2 regions of the uncultured Bacillus sp. genome follow, and region 2 is predicted to be linked to the other one. Evidence: predicted binding sites of a transcription regulator. Region 2 holds the regulator's gene; the other holds the start of a gene.
What was found. Region 2 encodes LexA, which represses DNA repair genes until DNA is damaged. Its sites were predicted from a motif close to CGAACATATGTTCG; they were not measured.
Positions count from the first base shown of each region.

Region 1: the regulator LexA is predicted to act here: its motif matches at 3,043-3,056, upstream of uvrB (excinuclease ABC subunit UvrB).

Region 1 covers NZ_CATYRA010000001.1:127,178-135,223, forward strand. Annotated here, with positions in the region: gene uvrA (excinuclease ABC subunit UvrA) at 1-972, opposite strand, end outside; gene uvrB (excinuclease ABC subunit UvrB) at 980-2,965, opposite strand; gene Q5C82_RS00645 (CsbA family protein) at 3,150-3,380, opposite strand; gene Q5C82_RS00650 (PEP/pyruvate-binding domain-containing protein) at 4,350-6,845, shown strand; gene Q5C82_RS00655 (TetR/AcrR family transcriptional regulator) at 6,922-7,485, shown strand; gene Q5C82_RS00660 (MFS transporter) at 7,520-8,046, shown strand, end outside.
Region 2 covers NZ_CATYRA010000002.1:238,654-246,699, forward strand. Annotated here, with positions in the region: gene Q5C82_RS04730 (YndJ family protein) at 1-595, shown strand, start outside; gene Q5C82_RS04735 (membrane protein) at 698-1,012, shown strand; gene Q5C82_RS04740 (poly-gamma-glutamate hydrolase family protein) at 1,243-2,001, shown strand; gene Q5C82_RS04745 (YndM family protein) at 2,024-2,476, opposite strand; gene fosB (metallothiol transferase FosB) at 2,674-3,096, shown strand; gene Q5C82_RS04755 (hypothetical protein) at 3,172-3,600, shown strand; gene lexA (transcriptional repressor LexA) at 3,990-4,607, opposite strand; gene yneA (cell division suppressor protein YneA) at 4,757-5,074, shown strand; gene Q5C82_RS04770 (recombinase family protein) at 5,093-5,746, shown strand; gene Q5C82_RS04775 (DUF896 domain-containing protein) at 5,810-6,043, shown strand; gene tkt (transketolase) at 6,212-8,046, shown strand, end outside.

The DNA.
Region 1 (8,046 bases), on a different contig from region 2:
GACCGCATTAAGCAGCTGCGGATAATATTGTGAGCTGATCGGTGTCCAAGGGGCGACTGCATTCTCCTTCAATGATAATTCTTGGTTGGGGATGACAAGATCGGCATCCACTTCAAGCTTCATTCCAAGACCGTCACACGTCGGACATGCTCCGAACGGGCTGTTGAACGAAAACAGCCGCGGCTCAAGCTCGCCGATTGAAAATCCGCAGTGCGGGCAGGCATGATGCTCACTAAACATCAGCTCTTCCTCACCGATGACATCAATCATAACCCGTCCTTCACCTAAACGGAGCGCCGTTTCCAATGAATCTGACAGACGGGCCGCGACGCCTTCTTTCACCACAATCCGGTCAATGACAACCTCAATCGAATGCTTTTTATTCTTCTCTAATTCAATATCATCAGAAAGCTCAGCCATTTCGCCGTCAATTCTGACTCTGACATAACCTTGTTTTCTGATCTGGTCAAGCACTTTGACATGAGCGCCTTTTCGGCCTGAGACAATCGGGGCCAGAACCTGAAGCTTCGTCCGTTCCGGGTATTCCAGAATTCTGTCCACCATTTGCTCGATGGTCTGCGATGTAATCTCAATCCCGTGCTCCGGACAATGAGGCTTCCCTACTCTCGCATACAAAAGACGCAGATAATCATAAATCTCAGTAACCGTACCGACAGTAGACCTCGGATTGCGGCTCGTTGTTTTCTGATCGATGCTGATGGCAGGAGAAAGCCCCTCAATCGCATCGACATCCGGCTTATCCATTTGCCCTAAAAACTGGCGGGCATATGCAGACAGCGACTCGACATACCGTCTCTGCCCTTCTGCATATATGGTGTCAAAGGCAAGGGAGGATTTCCCTGATCCGGACAAACCCGTAACAACGACAAGCTGATCTCTTGGAATCGTTACATCGATATTTTTCAGGTTATGCGCCCGGGCTCCCTTCACCTCTATCCGATCCATAGCCATTTGTTCATCATCCTTCCGCTTTTAGCTCTAAAAGTAAATCGCGAAGCTCCGCGGCTCTTTCAAAGTCAAGCGCCTTGGCGGCTTCCTTCATTTCGTGCTCCATTTGTTCGACGACTTTTTGACGCTCTTTCTTCGTCATTTTCGACAGCTTCGGCGCAGCTTTTGTTTTATACTCCGCTTTGTCCTCAGCAGCCACAGTCGCACGAATCACGTCACGAATTTCTTTATTAATCGTTTGCGGCGTAATGCCGTGCTCTTCGTTAAACCGCTCCTGCTGCTCGCGACGGCGTTTCGTTTCATTAATGGCAATTTCCATAGACTTCGTCATTTTATCGGCGTACATGATGACACGGCCTTCCGCGTTCCTCGCCGCCCGTCCGATCGTCTGAATAAGCGAACGCTCCGAACGCAGGAAGCCTTCCTTATCCGCATCCAAAATCGCAACCAAGGATACTTCCGGAATATCAAGCCCCTCTCTCAGGAGGTTAATGCCAATGAGCACATCATGCTTGCCGAGACGCAAATCACGGATAATTTCGATCCGTTCAAGCGTCTTAATTTCTGAATGCAGATAATTAACTTTGATGCCGATTTCTTTTAAATAATCGGTCAGGTCCTCTGACATCTTCTTCGTCAAAGTCGTCACAAGCACCCGTTCATTCCGTTCAACTCTCGCTTGAATTTCACCGATTAAATCATCAATCTGTCCTTCAATCGGCCGCACGTCAATAAGCGGGTCAAGAAGCCCTGTCGGACGGATGATCTGCTCTATCATTTCATCTGTATGCTCAATCTCATATGGCCCTGGTGTTGCTGACACATAGACGATATTGTGCATATGCTTTTCAAATTCTTCAAAACGGAGCGGGCGGTTATCAAGCGCTGACGGAAGACGGAATCCGTGATCCACAAGCACCTGTTTTCTCGCCTGGTCTCCGTTAAACATGCCGCGCACCTGAGGAATCGTCACATGTGACTCATCCACCACAATCATAAAATCGTCAGGAAAATAATCGAGAAGCGTATACGGCGTTGAACCCGGCGGGCGAAGCGTCAAATGTCTTGAATAGTTCTCAATACCGGAGCAAAATCCCATTTCCCGCATCATTTCAAGATCATATCTCGTCCGCTGCTCTAAGCGCTGCGCTTCCAGAAGCTTGCCGTTTTCATGCATGACCTTCAGCTGCTCCTCAAGCTCTTTCTCGATATTTTGAATCGCTTTCTCCATTTTTTCGGCCCGCGTAACGAAGTGGGATGCCGGGAAAATCGCAATATGTTCACGGTCGCCTAAAATTTCTCCGGTCAGGGCGTCCACTTCCCTGATCCGTTCAATTTCATCTCCGAAAAACTCGACTCTTACACAGTGTTCATCACGGGATGCCGGGAAGATTTCCACTACATCTCCGCGCACACGAAATGTACCGCGCTGAAAGTCGATATCGTTGCGGGCATATTGGATGTCTACAAGCTTTCTGAGCAGCTCGTTGCGCTCAATTTCCATATCAGGCCGCAGTGACACGACCATTTCCCGGTATTCTTCAGGCGAACCGAGGCCATATATACAAGACACACTCGCAATAATAATGACATCTCTCCGTTCAAACAGAGACGATGTAGCGGAGTGTCTGAGTTTATCAATTTCATCATTAATGCTGGCATCTTTCTCTATAAATGTATCCGTTTGAGGCACATACGCCTCCGGCTGATAATAATCATAGTAGCTGACAAAATACTCGACAGCGTTGTTCGGAAAAAATTCCTTGAACTCACTGTAAAGCTGTCCGGCGAGGGTTTTGTTATGGGCAATCACGAGCGTCGGCTTATTGACTTCTTTAATCAAATTGGACACCGTAAATGTTTTGCCCGTTCCTGTCGCACCCAGCAGAGTCTGATGCTTCTTGCCCTCCTGAATTCCTTTTACAAGTTTTTCAATGGCTTTCGGCTGATCTCCCTGGGGCTGATATTTCGAGACTAACTCAAAGCGATCTTTCACAAAATAAGCCTCCGTTTCTTTAACGAAATCTTCCTATAGATATAGTAACACAATGGAATGGAAAATCACTAAAAATACGAACTAAAGTTCGGTGGTTTTTTATTTCCAGCCGTTTTCGTGTATAAAAAACCTGCTTTTAAAACGTAAAAGCAGGAATTCAGTCTTTATATTCATTATGTCCGATTTATTCTTCTTTTTTCTCAGCAACTTTTTTGGCCATATACAGTCCGCCAGCCACAAGAGACACAACATCCAATCCTACAATAAAATACGTTTCTGTATAGCCTTTTAAATAAGAGGCAAACAGCAATGCAGCTGTTAGAGCGATCGCCACATAATGATTAAAGGTGACTCTTGTAAAAAGAACAACAAGCATAAAAGGGAAAAACAATGCAAAAACGGCTTTTGTAATCAACAAAAACCCTCCTCAGGGATTCTTCATCTGATCTGATTATAGTAAAAAATGAAGAATCGGACAATCGTGCAATCGTTCCCTCTTACTACACCATACCCTTTTTCAGCCAAAATCAATCACCATATTTGCACTTTGGTTCCGGTCAATATAAACATCAATAGATCAATAATAGAATGAAATGATTTATAAGATAAACAAGCAGAGTTATATATTATGGTTGTCAGAATTGGCCAGTTCAAAACAAAAAAGAAGTTCGAGTTCGGAAATTTTAACAGCAGCTGTACTATCCGGTTTCCTTATGGCATCACAACCCGCTTTTGCAATCACAGGTTTAGCTGATAAAAGTTCAGCTCTCGAAGTTCTTCCCGTTAATCATTATAGATGGAAGCTCCAGACAGCTGCCTGAAGAGGGTTTCTTCGGAAAACAAAACAGCTGATCATGTTCTATCCGCTTCGTTTACTTTCCAAGCGGAAAAAACTACGATCTTGAAAAACAGTTTGTGACCCCTGAGAAGACAATCGCTATCCTAGCAGAAAATCATTGCCCAGGGGAAGGACTCCCTCTTCACCTCACTTCGATTAAGCCGAGAGAACGTGTGTATATGAGGCTGAAATCCCATGATGGCATCTACAGCACAACAAGCAACTATGATTTCACTTATTCCATTCAGAAATTGATCTCACTTTAAGGAGTGCCGCTGTTCCAATCAGCGGCACTTTTTTATGAATGCATGCCACTGCCAGAATCCGAGAATAAAAGAAAAATAGGCATACTGCACCAGTTCGGCCGCATTTTTCATGATAATCTAACTAACTTAACTATTCATTTTATTTAGGACTTTCTGAGTTTGACAGCATTTTCCTGAAAACCTACAATTGAATGATAGTGTTTACTATCATTTTTTGAACACTGGTTCCGTTATAAAGACTAGAGAGAAAACCAAAATGAAGGAAAGAGGGGTTTCAAATATGTATTCTGTATTATTTCGCCAAGCAGAAGAATCCAGCCAGCTTGCAGGAGCAAAAGGCATGAACTTGATTAAATTGACCAAACACGGTCTTCCTGTTCCGGACGGGTTTATTATTCAGACGAATGCGCTCGCCCGTTTTATGGAAGATAATCAGCTTCGTGAAACTAGCGAAAACATCGAAAGCGGGATCATCACCGGAACATTTTCTGAGAAACTGAAACATGAGCTGACAAGTTCCTTTTACAAGCTGAGAGAATCATACCGATCCGTTGCCGTGCGTTCTTCATCTGCCTCGGAAGATTTAGAAGGCGCTTCATTCGCGGGTCAATATGAAACCTACTTAAATATCAAAACAGAGGAAGAGTTTCTAACTAAAGTGAAAGAATGCTGGGCCTCATTTTTCTCAGGCCGAGTCAGCAGCTATAAGAAAAAAATGAATAACCAGATTGCAGAGCCGTTAATGGGAGTTGTCGTTCAGGGCCTGATCGATTCAGAGGTATCAGGTGTTATTTTCAGCCGTAATCCTGTTACCCATGATGATAGAGAGCTGTTAATCAGCGCCAGCTATGGTTTGGGGGAAGCTGTCGTGTCGGGAAGTGTCACCCCAGACACATTTATAGTCAATAAATCTTCGTTTGAGATTCAGAAAGAAATAGGTGCAAAGGAAATCTATATGGAGTCTGCAGCAGAAGGAATCACAGAAAAAGAAACGAGCGAAGATATGCGCAGCCGTTTTTGCCTTGCAGATGAACAAGTAATTGAACTGGCTGAAATCACGAAAAAAACCGAAGACCTGTACGGATATCCAGTCGATATAGAATTCGGAATCGCTGATCATCAAGTATACCTTCTGCAGGCCCGCCCGATTACCACCATTGATCAGGACAAAAAAGAGGCAGAAGAAGAACGGAGCTTCATGATTACAGACGCTGATATGAATGATTTCTGGCTCAACATGGAGTCAAATATTGAAGGCCCGGTGAGCCCGTTATTTTCATCCTTGATCGTACCGGCGTTGGAGTATGGCTTGAAGAGGAGCATGCAAAAGTTCCCGATTGGTGTAGTTGTTGAAGAAGTAAAACTTTATCGCGGACATATTTATTCCAAAAGCCAGGGCGGACAGCAGCAGCCTTCTGAAAACTGCGGCAAAGAGCTTTTTCCAATATTATCGGAGCGTATGTATGACATCATCAATCACACATACCTCCCATTTTATAGAACGCTTGACCAGCTCGCACAAACAGAGCATACCGCAGAAAGTGCACTGGATGCTTTTCAAAAACTGAAGGCTTTTTATCTCACGGCTTATGAGGAGCACTTCAATATCGTTTTTCCGCAAGTTCTTCTAACAAACAAATTGCAAGCGATGTACCAACATATTCAAGGAGAATCAGAAAACGCTCATTTTTACGAGATGCTGACAGGCAAAATGAACAAATCACTGGAAACAGACCGCCGCCTGTGGCTATTTTCTGTTGAAGTTCAGGAAAACCCGAATCTGCTGTCTATTTTTGAAAACACCAAGCCGGAACAGCTGCAGGAAAAAATGGAACAAACAGATGAGGGCAGACACTTCCTGAAGAACATCCATGAATTTTTACAGGAATACGGATGGCGATCTGTAAAGAGCCATGATCTGATTCAAGAGACCTGGGCAGAAAATCCGTATTATGCCCTTGCCAATATTCAAAATTATGTCCGCAATGGCTATCATTTTGACAATGAATTTCAGAAAACGAAAGAAAAACGAGAGAAATTATACAATGACTTCTTGGAAAACATAGAAGACCCCGATTTGCGTAAAGAATTTGACCGTTATTATAAATGGACGCTGAACGCTGCAAATATAAAGGATGATCATCACTTTTATATTGACGCCATGCTGGATGCCAAGGCGAGAGTCTTTTTGCTGAAGGTAGGTGAATTGCTGGCGGAAAACGGTGTCATTCAAAATCGTGAAGACCTTTGGTTCTTATATGATGATGAAGTGGAAAACGCGCTTCTTCACCCTGTATCCATGCAAGAAAAGGCTGAAAAACGCAGACAGACCTTTCACGAGTATGAACTTGCTCAAGCCCCTGCCTATCTCGGCACTCCAACAAAAGAACAGCTCAAAGCTGCAGAAGAAATTGTCGGCGCTGTGATAGAGGATGAAAAAAACACGGAGAATCATGTTTTTGGCATTGCGGCATCAAGCGGCATTGCAACAGGTCCGGTAAAAATCATTCGGGACGCCAGTGAATTTTCTCAATTCGAGCCTGGGGATGTCCTCGTTTGCAAAATGACCACACCGCTATGGACCAGCCTGTTTCAAGACGCAAAAGCAATTATTACAGACACAGGCGGCATTTTGTCTCACGCTGCGATTATTGCCCGCGAGTACGGCATTCCCGCCGTTCTCGGCACACGTACAGCAACAGAAAGACTTCGGAACGGAGACATCATCACTGTTGATGGAAGCAACGGCAAAATCACGGTTGTCAGCCGGGCTTGATGCGTCCTCCCTCTTTCTTATACAAGCGGGGCAGGTGTATACTTGTCCTGCCAGTATATTCGTGAGGTGAAACGTATTGAGACCGACAAACAAGAGAATCCTTGACGCTGCCATGCAGCTGCTCGTCAAAAAAGGATATCGCGCAACGACTACAAAAGAAATTGCAGAAAAAGCAAATGTAAGTGAAGCGACGATTTTCAGGAATTTTAAAAACAAACAGGGACTAGTCGAGGCTTTGCTTTCTCAGCATTCTCCAAACAGAAGCAGCATTCTGGAACAAACTGAAGGCGATTTGTACAAAGACCTGCTTCATATCGGAACCTGTCTCTTGGAGGAGCTGGAACATAGAAAAGATATTATTAAAATCAGCTTTCGTGAACCGGCCATGTTTCAAGACGTCATCAACCACGTAACAGAATATCCCCAATCTATGAAACAGCTATTGGTTGATTATCTCAAAACAATGGGCGAAAAAGGGGTTATTCAGACAGGAGATGAAGAGGAGCATGCCGACGTGTTTATGTCGATCATTTTCGGTTATTTTATTCACCGTCTCCATTTAGGAGACCGTGTGATTTCAATGCCCCAGGAAAAAATGCTGGAGCATAGCACAGCTCTATTTGTCAAAGGAATTTCGTGATGAACTCCTTGGCATAACAAAAAGGAGGATCCCAATGAGTTCAAGAAAAGAATGGGCGCTGATCGTCTCACTATTATTAGGGGCCATCCTGGTTCCCATTAACTCCACGATGATCGCGGTCGCGCTCTCATCTATATCCCATACGTATAACGAGTCCATCGCCAGCATCACTTGGGTGGTTACCGTTTATTTAATCGTGATGGCAGTCACACAGCCGATTGCCGGGAAACTCGGTGACATGTACGGCAATAAAACAATGTACTTATGGGGCGTCGGCCTTTTTCTAGTCGCTTCCTTAGGCTGCGCACTCTCACCGAGCCTGCTGCTGTTGATTGTCTTTCGGGCATTGCAGGCTGTCGGCGGCGCACTGCTTACGCCAAACAGCATTGCCATTATCCGTCACGTTGTTTCTGAAAAACGCCTTCCGAAGGTGTTTGGATTTTTTGGACTTGGGGCAGGACTTGGGGCAGCGCTCGGGCCTTTTATCGGCTCTATACTGATTGACAGCTTCAGCTGGCATTCGATTTTTTGGGTCAACATCCCATTTCTCGCCATAGCTTT
Region 2 (8,046 bases):
ACCCGAAAAACTGGCACCGGTCATTCTTTCGTTTTATGAACAAACCATTGATTATGATATAAAAGCAAAAGTGACGTGGAGCACGTGGTTTCGGCCGCTTGCAATGGTTTACGAATGGTTCAGCAGAAGAACTGGCCAAATACATCTCTCGACGAACCCTGACTGGTATAGGATGTACAGCACGATAAAGGGTGTTCATTCGAAAAGTGACGGGAGAAAAAAAGTGCGTGCCTGGATCAGAACAAATGAAAAAAACGAAACCATTTTTACCGCTCTATATTCAGTGTATCGTTCAAATGGAGAAGGGTATATGAACATTTCTCTACCGCTTCCATTCAGCAGTATGACAGGCATTTTAAAACCTTATCATCATCATGAGAAGCTGGTTTTGACAAGCAGGCGGAGAAAAAGCGGAGCCGGGGATGAGGGGATTTATCTGCAAACAAGAGCGGGAACTTGTCCGCTGCCTTTATCTGAAACCTTTCTGATAGAAGCTATGCAGGACAACAAATTAACCGCTGTTCATCACATGTGGCTGTTTGGAATAAAATTTCTAACTGTACATTACATCATTACATATTGTCCGTCCAAATGAAAGAACCTAACACAAAGAAGAGGATTCGTCAGCCAGTTGCTTAGTGAGCAGATCAGCGACATTGCAATTCTGCGCCGCATCTAGATGGGAAAGGAAGGTTTAATGATGTTTTATATCAGTTGTTTTCTGATTCTTTGGCTGACTGCGGGATTTACAGTGGGAATGAAACAAGTGTATGTCGATCAGCTGTTTGATAAAGACATAACCGAAAGACTGGAAAAAGAAGCGGGTGATCATACGCACGCTGACCGGATGATCAAACAGCGTGCCCTTTACATTGCAACAGTGACATTAAGCGGGTTTATCGCTGTTTATGATGAAGTGAAAACAATCCCGCAAAGGCGAAAAATAAGAAAAATTGAAAAAAACATCATGAAACTGAATAAAGAAAAGAAACAAAGAATGAAACGAAAATAAAAATGCACAGGCCAAAGGGCAGGTGCGTTTTTTTGTTTGATATGGGAATTGAGAAAAAGGCAGTTGGTGCCAATTTACTTTTATAAATTCAGAAATGGGAAGAACAGCGCCCGGGCTAATGGTATATAATATTGTGAATTTAACAAAAATTTAACAAGGAGGACGAGAAATTCGTGCTAAAGCCTCAAAGAAACCGACATCCTGTTGATTTGGACTTAGAGGCGGAGTAGATGAAACCGGCCAAAGTATCCCTGCTCCGCCGTTTGCTCCATTCCTTGAAGCATGTTGATTGTAACATAGCCAAACGTTTTCCATCAACTCTTAAAATTGTAAAAATATTGTTTATTTTTATGGTATTTACTCCGATTTCTTCAATATATGCTGAAGATGTATATCAGAATTTTGAGGAATTAAAAAACAATGAAGATCCTTCTGATTACGGCATTGTTACGAAAGAAACCGGCAGCCCTCTTCTTGTTTTAGCCATTCACGGAGGAGGTATTGAAGGCGGGACAAGTGAAATAGCGAGAGAGCTCAGCAAAGAGTACTCGTTGTATTTATTTGAAGGCTTAAAATCGTCAGGAAACTCAGTGCTGCATCTTACGAGCACGCATTTTGATGAGCCTCGGGCCCTGAAAATGACGGGAAGTCATGAATATGTCATTTCATTGCACGGATATGCAGAAGAAGATCAGCAGATCGAAGTCGGCGGTACAGATCGCGTAAGAGCGGCAGATTTAGTTGAAAAACTGCAAAATGCCGGTTTTCCTGCTGTATTGCTCGGTATGGATCATCCGCATGCAGGCGTAAGTCCGAATAACATCGCAAATAAATCAAAAACAGGTTTGAGTATCCAGTTAGAAATGAGCACAGGTTTTAGAAAATCTTTGTTCGGCGTTTTTTCTTTAAAAAGCAGATCTGTTACTCAAAATGAGAGGTTTTATGATTTTACAGAAGTGATGTCCCGTTTTATCAATAATAGCTACTGAAAAATAGGAGGCGCTAAGCCTCCTATTCCTCATGCTTCTCATTCGTAACGTCAGGAAACAGCTCATCTGCGGCTTCTGTTTGATACTGTAGAGTGTTATCCCTGGCTGACAGTTCATTTCGGAAGGTTTCATCCAGCACATTTTTTAGCAGATACCGATGAAAAAAGTATTCAAAAACAGTAAGACAGGCAGCGGAAAGTAGAGCAGCTGCAAACGGTGGGAAATCATTTCTTGTTTGGGTTAAAACAAAGACCCAAAGAATAACGAATGAAAGCCCAAAGTCAGCTAATGAAGCTGTAATATTGTTTGTGCGGGGAAGGACGAGCATGTCACCGGATAGATAGGAAACAAAACCTAGGAAAAGTGCAATAAACATCACACTTAAAAAGGGCGCGTGATAGACTCTGTCCAAAATCACATATAAAAGGGCGAGAGTGAAAGCAACCTTTGAAGCAAGAGCAATGATATGTTTCATTTGACCACCTAAATTGTTATTTTTGAAGAAAACCCTTAGCTGTAAACAAATTATCAAAAACATAAGTAATTCAATTCGACAGTCATTATTGTAAACAATCCGATGTTGTTTACACTGGTATTTTTTGCTGACTGCATGAAACTTTTTTGGGAAAAAGTCGTACATATGGATGATCAGCTTTCAAGGGGGAATGATTTGTGAAGATAAAAGGAATCAATCACTTATTATTTTCAGTTTCTCATCTGTATACATCAATTGATTTTTATCAAAAAGTGTTTGATGCCAAGCTTCTGGTTAAGGGAAAAACAACAGCATATTTTGATTTAAATGGCATCTGGCTTGCGCTTAATGAAGAACCTGGCATTCCGAGAAATGACATTATGGCGTCTTACACCCATATTGCATTTACTATTGAAGATCATGAGTTTGAGGAAATGTCAGCAAGATTAAAAAGGCTTCATGTCAATATTCTGCCTGGCAGAGAACGAGATGAACGCGATCGAAAATCAATTTATTTTACCGATCCAGACGGTCACAAATTTGAATTTCATACAGGAACCCTTCAAGACAGGCTTCGTTATTATAAACAGGATAAAACACATATGGATTTTTATGATTGAACGACCTCTTGATATTACACAGAACATATACATAAATCTTATGTAAGGTTAAAATATGGTAAAGGAGGGATGTGATTGAAAATAAAAATCTTAGGCTTAACAGCAGTTTTGATGTGTTTTTTTGGCAATGCCAGTCCCCATGCGTCAGCTTTAGATTTTGATCACAAAACAGACTTTATTTTAAATGACAGCACAAAATCGTTTGTTCTGGAAAATATCAGTGATGTTCCGGCGATCGACTATATTTTAGGCTATCAGTTTACGATCTTGGGAGCCAATACTTGTTCAGTTGAGATTAAACTTCAGCGAATGAGGCTTACGGGAGAATATACCACACTGAGCACGAAGCAATTCAGCGGCAGCTGGTTTGATTTTAGTGCTCAGGATAAGGTTTCTATCGATCCATTTCACCGATACCGTATATTTGCAGAAGAACACTCAGAAAACTGCACAAGTGTTCGGGTAAAGGGCAGTTATGGTATACAGTATTTACATTTTGATTGAAGCTCACGTTGATCAAGAAAAGTGAGCTGTTTTTTTAGAAATGTTGAACCAACTATACTGTGTACTAAATTTTCATTAAATTTCAATTGCCGCGCTCCTTAAATAACATGAAGCTGCATCATTCCACGACCTAAGAAAATGAAACATTTTTAAGGAGATAACGTCTAATGTGTTAAACGGACAATATTTTTATAAAAGTTTCCTGAAGGAAAGAAAATTTCTTGACTTCAACAATTGTTTGGTGGATAATTATGGTGTAAACATGATGTTCTTTTTCCTCCTATTCAGGCTCGCACCCAAAAGTCAGGGCGAGCCTGCTTTTTTGTACAATAAACCCCCTCTCCGTAAAGGAAGAGGGGGTTATTTCATGCATTTGATAGATCAATAGGTTAATGGACGGTTCTGAACACGCCAATCACTTTCCCTAGAATGCTGACATTCTGCAAGATGATAGGTTCCATCGTTGGGTTTTCAGGCTGTAAGCGAATGTGAGTATCCTCTTTATAGAAACGTTTTACCGTAGCTTCATCATCTTCTGTCATCGCAACTACAATTTCCCCGTTGTTCGCTATATTTTGCTGTTTAACGATGACATAATCCTTATCGAGAATACCAGCATCAATCATACTGTCTCCCATTATCTCCAGCATAAATACATGCTCGTCCGGAGGAACCATACGGTCAGGAAGCGGAAAATATTCTTCAATATTTTCTACTGCTGTAATAGGAGATCCCGCCGTGACTTTCCCGATGACCGGTACATTAACGACCTGACTTTGCGGAATGTCTACTTCTTCATCAAGTATTTCTATTGCTCTAGGTTTTGTCGGATCCCGTCTGATCAGCCCTTTTGTTTCCAAACGGGCCAAATGGCCGTGGACAGTTGAACTGGACGCAAGCCCAACAGCCTCTCCGATTTCTCTCACGGAAGGCGGATATCCTTTTGATTTAACCTCTGCTTTAATAAAACGGAGGATATCAAGTTGCCTTTTTGATAGCTTCGTCATTTTTCGCACCTCAAAACGTCGATTTTAAGAAGATTATAGCATGATTTTCCTTACAGTACAAACATAGGTTCGAAAAAACAATTGACAGAAACGTTTGTTCGTATATACTGAAATTATAAAAAAGCGAACAAACATTCCTGTTGGAGGTTATGGTCATGAGTAAAGAATCTATTATTTTTGTCGGTCTATTCTCAGTGATTTTGAGCGCGGTTATCCTTTTGCTGTCATATACAAGCAGCGGTCAGGAGCTTAATCAGTATGCTAAAATAAAAGTCCAGCAAGGCGACACACTTTGGTCAATTGCTGATCAGGTAGCAGATACAAAAAAGATAAACAAAAACGATTTTATTGAATGGGTAGCTGATAAAAATCATCTGCAGACGTCTGATATCCAGCCGGGAGATGAGTTGGTGATTCCATTGAAAAAGAAGCATCAGGATGCATATGAATTGGCAACTGTAAGATAGAGAGGAAAGATAGAAAAAATGAAAGCACTCATATATGCCCGCGTAAGCACAAATAAAGAACAGCAGGAAACATCATTAAAGCGGCAGATGGAGGAGCTAACGGCCATTGCAGCCGAGAACGGCATGGAAGTCGTCAAAGTAATTTCTGAAAAAGCCAGCGGATATGAAATTGATCGGGACGGTGTATTTGAGCTGCTTGATGAGATCAAGAATTCGGGAATCGATGTTATTTTGGTTCAGGATGAGACTAGGCTCGGCCGGGGAAATGCAAAAATCGCCCTGCTCCATTGTATCTACAGAGAAGGTGTGCAAGTCTATACAACGGCTCACAGAGGTGAACTGGAGTTATCGGAGGCTGACTCGATGGTGCTGGAGATCGTCAGCATAGTGGAAGAGTATCAGCGAAAAATTCACAACATGAAAATCAAGCGGGGAATGAAGCGTGCAGTAAAAAACGGTTTTAAACCGCAAAAAAACCTGAAAAACCAACATGAAAACAGCGGAAAAGAAAGAATAGAGGTCCCAATCTCAGAGATCGTCCGCCTAAGAGCGAATAAACTGACGTTCGCAGAAATTGCGGCAACGCTAAGAGGGTTTGGCTATGATGTGTCTAAAGCGACCGTCCACCGGCGGTATCAGGAATACATAGAGAATGATGAGACAGCCGAGTGAATCAGTTGTAAAACTCTTTTTGATCTAGTACTATATAGACAAAATGCAATAAAGGAGTTTAACATGATTTCAAACGCTAAAATTGCCAGAATTAATGAACTTGCTGCTAAAGCCAAAGCTGGCGTTATGACAGAAGAGGAAAAAGCCGAACAGCAAAGGCTCCGTCAAGAGTACTTGAAAGGTTTTCGCTCTTCTATGAAAAACACGTTAAAAAGTGTGAAAATCATTGACCCAGAAGGCAATGATGTAACACCAGAAAAGCTAAAAAAAGAACAAAGAAATAACAAACTTCACTAATATGAGAGGAATACGGAAATATCGTATTCCTCTTTTGCATATACTATGAGCAAAACTCTTATGTGACAAAATTCAACAAGTTTCTCTCGAATTTAAGCTGAAACAGTTGAGAAAAAGTCGTCAGACATTTATGATGTAAGGGTACAACACATAAGGAAGGGGATTTTTATGGATACAATTGAAAAGAAATCAGTTGCTACCATTCGCACACTCTCAATAGACGCTATTGAAAAAGCAAATTCTGGTCACCCAGGGATGCCAATGGGGGCCGCTCCAATGGCATACACGCTGTGGACAAAATTTATGAACGTTAGTCCGGCAAACCCTGGCTGGTTTAACCGTGACCGTTTTGTTTTATCTGCTGGACACGGGTCAGCACTTTTATACAGCATGCTTCATTTAAGCGGATTTGATCTTAGCATCGAAGATCTTAAGGGATTCCGCCAGTGGGGCAGCAAAACACCTGGACATCCGGAATTCGGGCATACTGCCGGTGTGGATGCGACAACTGGTCCGCTCGGGCAAGGAATTGCCATGGCGGTCGGAATGGCTATCGCTGAACGCCATTTAGCGGAAACATACAACCGCGATTCATTTAACGTAGTCGATCATTATACATACAGTATTTGCGGTGATGGTGATTTAATGGAAGGCATTTCTTCTGAAGCCGCTTCACTCGCAGGCCATCTTCAGCTTGGCCGTCTGATCGTATTATACGATTCTAATGACATCTCTCTCGATGGAGATCTCGACCGTTCATTCTCTGAAAACGCGAAACAGCGTTTTGAAGCAATGAATTGGGAAGTTCTTTATGTTGAGGATGGAAACAACATCGAAGAATTAACAGCAGCTATCGAAAAAGCACGCCAAAATGAAAAGAAACCTACATTAATTGAAGTGAAAACGACAATCGGTTTCGGTTCACCTAACCGTGCCGGCACATCCGGTGTTCACGGTGCTCCGCTTGGTAAAGAGGAAAGCAAGTTAACAAAAGAAGCTTACGCGTGGACGTATGAAGAAGATTTCTACGTACCGTCAGAAGTATATGAGCATTTTGCTGCAGCGGTTAAAGAATCAGGAGAGAAAAAAGAACAAGAATGGAATGCTCAATTCGCTAAATATAAAGAAGTTTATCCTGAACTTGCTGAACAGCTTGAGCTGGCAATCAAAGGAGAGCTTCCGAAGGACTGGGATCAAGAGGTTCCTGTTTATGAAAAAGGAAGCAGCCTGGCATCCCGCGCCTCTTCCGGTGAAGTTCTCAACGGACTTGCGAAAAAAATTCCATTCTTTGTCGGAGGATCTGCTGACCTAGCGGGATCAAACAAAACGACAATTAAAAATGCCGGTGATTTTACAGCGGTTGATTACTCAGGCAAAAACTTCTGGTTCGGTGTTCGTGAATTTGCGATGGGTGCAGCCTTAAATGGTATGGCGCTCCATGGCGGACTGCGTGTATTCGGCGGAACTTTCTTTGTCTTCTCTGATTACCTGCGTCCGGCGATTCGCCTTGCAGCGTTAATGGGTCTTCCTGTCACTTATGTCTTCACACATGACAGTATTGCGGTAGGTGAAGATGGCCCGACGCACGAGCCTGTTGAACAGCTTGCTTCACTCCGTGCGATGCCTAACCTTTCCTTGATCCGTCCTGCAGATGGAAATGAGACAGCGGCAGCATGGAAGCTTGCAGTGCAAAGCACTGACCAGCCAACAGCGCTAGTATTGACACGCCAAAACCTTCCTACGATTGACCAAACAGCTGAAGAAGCATTGGCAGGAGTAGAAAAAGGTGCATATGTCGTTTCTAAATCTAAAAACGAAACACCTGACGCTCTTCTTATCGCTTCAGGCTCTGAAGTAGGTCTTGCGATTGAAGCACAAGCTGAATTGGCAAAAGAAAATATCGATGTTTCTGTTGTCAGCATGCCTTCAATGGACCGTTTCGATAAACAATCTGTTGAATACAAAAACACTGTCCTTCCTGCAGATGTGAAAAAACGCCTTGC